DNA from 2 places in the Neosynechococcus sphagnicola sy1 genome. Region 1 is predicted to be linked to the other one. Evidence: riboswitches for the same ligand, from Rfam matches in the RefSeq annotation. Region 1 holds a riboswitch; the other holds the start of a gene.
The links. Region 1 has a riboswitch for cobalamin ahead of DO97_RS18990 (sirohydrochlorin chelatase). Riboswitches for the same ligand answer to the same signal wherever they lie in the genome.
Positions count from the first base shown of each region.

Region 1 (3,714 bases):
GAACCTTTATCAATCTTCTCCAAGTTTTAGGCTTGGGGACTCCATCCACAGCCTCCAGGAAGAATGAAGATCTATCAGCGGACAGCCCAGGGCTGGTAAAAGATAGGATCAGCGATCTGGAAATTGCAGCACTTTGCCAACAGCGCCAAGCTGCCCGCCAGAGGAAAAATTGGGCCGAGAGCGATCGCATCCGGGATCACCTCAAAGCCCAGGGGATTGCACTGATTGATACCAAAGATGGTGAAACCCGCTGGCATTGTCTCTAAAGGGTGGCTGACGGTGATTGCGGGAGTCCAATCGCTGACTGTCTGGGTGGGGTAAGCTTGCCAAGCAATGGCACCATGGGCCAAAGTGATACTAACGATGGTAAGTTCCAGATGTTGGCGCACAATTGCCACTCCAAAACGTCTTTGTATCACAGCGATTTCTATGAATGGCTGACGACAACTGCCGAGCAATTGCAGCGAGGGAAGTTCCATGAGCTAGATATCGAAAACTTGGTCGAGGAGTTGGCAACCTTGGGGCGAAGTGAAAAGCCTGCTGTTCTCAGCAATCTAGAGATATTGTTAGTGCATCTCCTCCAGTGGCAGTATCAACCTGGTTTTCGATCAAATAGTTGGGCGGGTACCATTCGAGAGCATCGGAAGCGATTGCTCAGACTCCTGGAAGACAGTCCTAGTCTAAAAGTCTATCTACAAAACATCTTTGCCAGTGCCTATCTAGATGCCAGAGAACAAGCCGCCATTGAAACGGGTCTGCCATTAACGACCTTCCCAGAACGGGCTGCCTTCGAGGTTGATCAGGTGTTGTCCGGATCTGAGATTGAGCTGCCCAACGATTTAGGATTAGAGCCATGATCTGGAAGGTGATGGGTTGCAGACAGTGGCTGAACTAAGGTACGGAATCTGGTGCCGGGTGGATCGCTATCTCTGTGGGTGGGTTGCCGACGATTTCAGTGTTCGTTGGGGGTTCCAAGGAGACTGCAGCGGGTGTACTTGCACTGGTAGTCGCCAATGTCAACTGGATTAGCAGCGATCGCAGCGTCCGGCTGTAGATATAGGGCCAGCCGCCCTTGGCTTCAATATCCCGCAGCAGGGCATAGAGCCCCTGGCGATTGTCTGGGAGGGAGGTTTGGAAGTAGCCATCCCGGATTTCCCGGTGCAGTGATTCGAGGACTCGAAGGATTGCCAGCAGTGCCAGACTATCTCCCTGACGTTGATCTGCAAGGGTGCGAATGGTTGCAGCGATCGCCTGAAGTTCCGGCGATTCAGTCTGGGTATCATCCTTCATGCGGCCAAGATACTCCCTGAAGCTTTACAGTTGATCACTTTGGATGGTACGCCATTTTTTTGCAATTTTCGCTTTCTCGCCCCTGATCGCCCGTTGTATTTCCAGGGTAACCTGCCAACACATATTCATGCGTTGGGAGTTCTAGGCCGCTTCGGGCTAAGATAGCAGTGCATCTGTGAACCACCCGCAGCAAAGGGAAACTCCGGTGTAACTCCGGGGCTGTGCCGCAGCTGTAAGCACGTCCTTTCCATGGGCTTGCAAGCCAGAATGCCTTTGTTGAGCGCCCGGCGCTCCGTTGGTTCCCCAGTATTTCCTGCGATGCACAGGAAGGGACATCAAAACCTATGTTGATCGCTGACTTCAATCGACCCCAGCCCTCTCAGCCGGGGATGAGCTTTGCTCCGTTACCGTTGCAACGTCCACTGTTAATGGTGGGGCATGGCAGTCGTGATGCCGATGGCAGACAAGAGTTTCTCGACTTTGCCAGTCACTATCAGGCATTGGACTCGACCCGCCCGGTGGTGCCCTGCTTTCTAGAATTAACCCAGCCTTCGATTCAAGCGGGCATTGAGTGTTGTGTTGCCGCAGGCTATGAAGAATTCTCGGTGCTACCGATTTTGTTGTTTGCTGCCCGCCATAACAAGTTTGATGTCACCAATGAACTAGACCGGGCTAAACAGCGACATCCCCAGCTCAAGTTTTACTATGGTCGCCACTTCGGCATCACCCCTGGATTGCTGGATCTGTGGCATCAACGCCTTGCGGTACTGGATCAACCCGAGCAAAATCCCCAGGGCATTTCCCGTGCAGATACTGTTTTGCTGGTGGTGGGAAGAGGTTCTAGCGATGCCGATGCCAACAGCGATATCTATAAGCTAGCCCGGATGCTTTGGGAGGGCAGTGGCTACCTGACAGTGGAAACCTGTTTTATTGGCATCACCCATCCCCGCCTCGAAGAAGGATTCCGCCGCGCCCGCCTCTATCATCCGCAGCGAGTGATTGTCCTACCCTATTTTCTGTTTACGGGGGTGCTGGTGAAGAAAATTTTTGACATCACAGCCCAACAACAGCAACAGTATCCAGAAATTTCACTAACGTGCCTGCCCGAAATGGGAAAGCATCCCCAGTTGTTCCAGATTCTGCGCGATCGCGAGATTGAAACCCAATTAGGGCAAGTGCAGATGAACTGTGAAATGTGCAAGTTTCGGTTGGCAGTTGCCCAGCAAGCGGTCGCAGGCCATGGGCACTCCCACAGTTCTAGCTCCGACCATGACCATGGGCATTCCCACCATCATGATCAAGATCATAGCTATGAACACCATCACAACCATGGCTCTGGAGTTGTTGACCGGGAAGCTGACCTGACCTACTATCACCAGAGGGTTTGGCAGGTTCCCTAGGGGGCTGGCAAGTTTTTTGAGGAGTTGCAGCCCCCGAGAAATCTCCCCTTGAACAGGCTGTCACTCTCCACTAAAAGTTGTGGGAGGATTAGCTGTCGCTGTGAAGTTCAGCGGTGCGGATAGCCAGTTGTTGGGTTTGGTTCCCCCGTCGTACTTTCAATTGCAGCGTCTGACCCACACGGCTATTTTCCACCAGGTTCTGTAACTGCTCGGCAGTAGTGACCGCTTGGGCATCTACTTGGGTAATCACATCACCCCGGCGGATGCCAGCAGTGGCTGCTGGGGTGTTGGGCAGTACCCGGAGGACGATAACGCCATTGGTTTCAGGAATTAAGAAGGCCGAGTTAGGGTCTTCATTGTTTTCCTTTGCCAATTCTGGGGTCAGGGTTGTCATTTGCACACCCAGATAGGGATGGGCAACGGTTTCCCCCTTAACCAGTTGAGCCTCAACGGTCTTGGCTTTGTTAATCGGAATCGCAAAGCCGATCCCCATGGCATCCGCACGAATCGCAGTGTTGATGCCAATGACTTCCCCCCGATCATTGAGTAAGGGGCCACCGGAGTTGCCGGGATTGATGGCGGCATCGGTTTGAATGAAATCCACCCGCTTGTCGGGGATACCCACTTGAGAACTGGAACGATGCAGAGTGCTGACAATGCCTAGGGTGACGGTGTTATCCAACCCCAGGGGATTGCCAACGGCGATCGCCCAATCTCCAACTCTGACGCGATCCGAATCGCCTAGAGGGGCAACGGGTAAGTCGCTGCTGCCATTGTCAATCTTGACCACTGCTAAGTCGGTAACCTCATCGGCTCCCCGCACATGGCCTTGAAAGGTGCGGCCATCCTTTAGGGTGATGGTGACCTTATCAGCGCCATTGACCACATGGGAATTGGTAAGAATGATCCCGGTGCGGTCAATAATGAAGCCCGATCCCTGCCCCCGCAGCCGTTCTTCTCGGGGGGTAGCGGGGGGGTCATTTCCTCCCCAAAAAACCGTCGAAAAAAGGGATCATCCAGGATT
Region 1 covers NZ_JJML01000067.1:20,390-24,103, reverse strand. Annotated here, with positions in the region: gene cysS (cysteine--tRNA ligase) at 1-266, shown strand, start outside; gene DO97_RS19000 (DUF29 domain-containing protein) at 342-857, shown strand; gene DO97_RS25485 (hypothetical protein) at 892-1,290, opposite strand; cobalamin riboswitch at 1,447-1,579, shown strand; gene DO97_RS18990 (sirohydrochlorin chelatase) at 1,635-2,690, shown strand; partial or broken gene DO97_RS18985 (HhoA/HhoB/HtrA family serine endopeptidase) at 2,779-3,714, opposite strand, start outside.

Region 2 (3,714 bases), on a different contig from region 1:
GCGGTGTTAAGTGGCTCAACCATGACCAAGGTGAATTTACAGGGGGCAGATTTGTCCAACGCTATGGTGGATCAGGTGAACTTGCAGGGAGGGAATTTAGAGGACGCGGTGTTGAGTGGGTCGATTTTGCTGAGAACGTTATTTACAGGGGCAAAGATCACCGGGGCAGATTTTAGCGATGCGATTTTGGATGGAGCCCAATTAAAAAGCCTCTGTCAACAAGCCAGTGGGGTCAACTCCAAGACCGGGGTGGCAACCAGGGACTCCTTAGGGTGTGGCTGAGCGGATGAGCTTCCTGCAGCGAGTCGGTGTAATTGGCGGGGGACAACTCGCCGGGATGATGGCAGCGATCGCTCCCTCCCTGGGAATTGAGCTGGTGGTTCAAACCCCCGATGCCAGCGATCCAGCCGTGGCTGGGGCATCTCACACCATTTTGGCGGCGATCGCAGATAGGGAAGCCACGGCAGCATTGGCAACCTACTGTGAGGTGATCACCTTTGAAAATGAATTTATTGATCTCGAAGCTCTCTCTGCCTTAGCGGCTCACGGGGGTTTGCTTTCGCCCCAGTCTCACAGCCCTGGACCCCCCTCCTAGACAAGTACCAGCAACGTTGTTTTCTCCAGCAACTGGGTCTGCCGGTTCCCGCCGTTTTTTACCCTGGACTATCGGGGGAGAAGCCCTGGTAACACCCTTTACCCCCACCTTTCCGGTGGTTTTCAAGGCCCGACGCTGCGGCTACGATGGTCAAGGCACCTTGATCTTTCCCGACCAGGCGGCATTGGATCTGGCGTGGAGTCAGCATCAAGACCCCAGTAAAGCTTGGTTGACGGCACCTCTGATTGAAGCTTTCATTCCCTTTGAACGAGAACTGGCAGTGATTGCCGCCCGATCGGTAATGGGGGAAGTGGTGGTGTATCCCGTCGTTGAAACCCAGCAACATCAACAGGTCTGTCGCCGGGTATTGGTACCTGCCGATCTGCCGCCTCAAGTGATTCAAACGGCTCAAGCGATCGCCCAAACCCTCCTGACCGCACTGGAGGCCGTTGGTGTCTTTGGCATTGAATTCTTCTACACCGCTGAGGGCAAACTGCTGGTTAATGAGATCTCACCCCGCACCCATAATTCCGGTCACTACACCCTCGATGCCTGTGAGACCTCCCAGTTTGAGCAACACCTGCGAGCCGTGAGTCAGCTACCCCTGGGAAGTCCGGCTCTGAAATGTCCGGGAGCCGTGATGGTCAACCTCCTGGGCTATGAATATGCCAAAAGTGACTACTGGCTCAATCGGCAAGCCCTAGCAGCCATGCCTCAGACCTTTGTCCATTGGTATGGGAAAACGGAATCCCGTCCAGGGCGCAAGTTGGGCCATGTGACCGTGCTCCTCGACCAGGCATGTCGTGCCCAAGCCCTAGCGATCGCTGACCAGATCGAGTCTGTTTGGTATGGCAAAATAACTAATTCTGATCTTTAACAGCTGATCTGAGTAAAATGGGGGGGAGGTATGCTGCAATGTTGGTGACTGCCAATATTGTTTTTTGATCTATACCCTTTTCATCGGGAACGATCCCAGGCTGGCAGCAGTAGACCGGGCCAGTACCCGGAAACTTTAACCCAGCACGACAGTTCCCTCCTGGTTTTTACCAGGTCAAAAACTGAGGTAAGACGGCGTTGCGGTTGCCTTAACCGAATCAAGATACATGTTACAAAATGGTCTCGATGCGGACTTAGTAAAGTAAACTTCAGAAACACTTAGCACGGTTCTGGTGGGGATCAGCCATCAGAGGAAACGGGGAAAGTTTGGTGCAAGCCCAACGCTGTCCCGCAACTGTGAAAGAGCTGCTCCTTGGCGCTCTTCAGCCAGAATGCCCGCCGCTGCTTCTACCATGCTCCACTCATCTGCGAGGTATAAGATGACGGCTCAATCTCCGATTTCGACTCAGCAACAGGTTCGGCGCTGGACGCTCTCAACGCCTGTCCAAGCGACCCTCTACCTCTCGCTCTGTTCCCTCACACTCTGGACGCTCTACTTCACGACGTATCCGCCCATTCATGACCAGTTTCATTCCCTGCGTCATCATACCTTGCTGGTGGGTTGTCATTAAGGGCTGGCTATTTCCAACAGGTGTGGTGAAAGTTCAGGGTTAAGTAATGTCAAAATTCAAGTTCTCTGTTCTCATCAGTGCGGCTTGCCTGATGGGTATATTTTTCTATGGGTTGGTAGGGGTTTCTCAGTCTTCCCCACCGTCTGTGCGACTGACCACAATGCCCTCTGTCCAACAGATAATGCCGTTTGAAGCCGAGGCCACCAGCCCCCAGACTCCGGTACAGTTGACCCTGCAAGCAGTGGACGGGGCAGGTCATGCCCTGGAGAATGTCAATCTGCATCTGCAAATTTTGACGCCCAATCCAACGCCCTGGTTGACAACGGATTTCCCCATGGTGGAAGGTACTGAGCTGCTAGAAATGACAGCGATCGCCCCCCAAGGGATCTTAACCCTTCAGCAAATGTTACCGATTCGGGGGACTTACCAATTGCGGGTGCAAGCCACCCCAATCGTCCCCCATGCCTTTACCCCGATCGCCCAAACCCTAACCTTCTCTGTGTCGGAGAACTGGGTAAAGTATCGCAACTTTGCCATTCTAGCGGTGAGTTTTATTGATGGTCGGCCTCCGGGGGGGGCTGGGGTCATCGGAGAGCGATCCGCAATCCAGCCGGGAGCAATCGCGCCGCAATCCGTGCGGCTATTGCTGAGTGGGGCTATTGTGGTGGCGATCGCAGCCCTGCTCTGGATCAACATCAGCGCCGAACTGGCTCCATCCCCCCATTCGATGGCTATGTCACACGACATGGGAATGTCCCACGACATGGAAGTGCCGCCTGCGGTTGAGATCCCCACCCAGGCTCGATCTCAGGGATGGGAAATGCACCTCTCCGGCGATAGCCATGCCAGAGTCGGCCAACCCGCTCATTTACAAGTACAAGTGATGGACACCCAAACCCATCAACCCGCCACCGATGTGCTGTTGCGGATCACAACCACCCAACTGGAAAATCACTGGATTGCCTTTGCCTATGAAGGGATTCCAGATCCCCAGGGACAATTTGTCTGGCAGCAACAATTTTTTGATGGGGCTGCTCACCAAGTTACCGTGGAGGCAGCTCCCCAGGTAGGGGCAGAGCGGCAATTTCGCCCCTTTCAAGTGGGGCAGATCCTGGAAGTGGAGGGGGTAGCACCACCCCTGCGGGTGCGGATCATCACTCTCATCTACCTCACCACGCTGGTGGGGCTGGGGGTATTGCTGGGATTTCAATTACGACGGTGGCAACCCGGTCTGTCCTCGGCGCAGCAGTAAAACTTCTCCCCTCTCCATGGCCATGACTGCGGATAAGCACTAGATCTCTGGTCGGGGCTGATCTAGCATAGCTCTGTTGTCACTGTCAGCCAGATCTCCTGTGCAGCACGTAGATTTTTACGAGGGGCGATGGTCAACGATGCGACCTAGCTCTCCGCCCAAGACTGCTCTCCGAGCCTCGGGGAGGGGATATGCGCATTGATATTGTCACCTTGTTTCCTGATTTTTTTAGTTCCCCCCTGACTTCGGGACTCTTGGGGAAAGCCCTGACGAAGCAAATCGCAGTGGTTTTCCTGACAAACCCCCGTGACTTCACCACGGATAAACACCATCGGGTGGATGATGAACCCTATGGCGGG
Region 2 covers NZ_JJML01000008.1:57,295-61,008, reverse strand. Annotated here, with positions in the region: gene DO97_RS04650 (pentapeptide repeat-containing protein) at 1-282, shown strand, start outside; partial or broken gene DO97_RS04645 (5-(carboxyamino)imidazole ribonucleotide synthase) at 287-1,472, shown strand; RNA gene ssrS (6S RNA) at 1,500-1,682, shown strand; cobalamin riboswitch at 1,740-1,890, shown strand; gene DO97_RS04640 (CbtB-domain containing protein) at 1,912-2,103, shown strand; gene DO97_RS04635 (hypothetical protein) at 2,150-3,355, shown strand; partial or broken gene trmD (tRNA (guanosine(37)-N1)-methyltransferase TrmD) at 3,547-3,714, shown strand, end outside.
Region 2: it holds a riboswitch for cobalamin, as region 1 does, so the genes downstream of both, DO97_RS04640 (CbtB-domain containing protein) here and DO97_RS18990 (sirohydrochlorin chelatase) in region 1, are expected to answer to the same signal.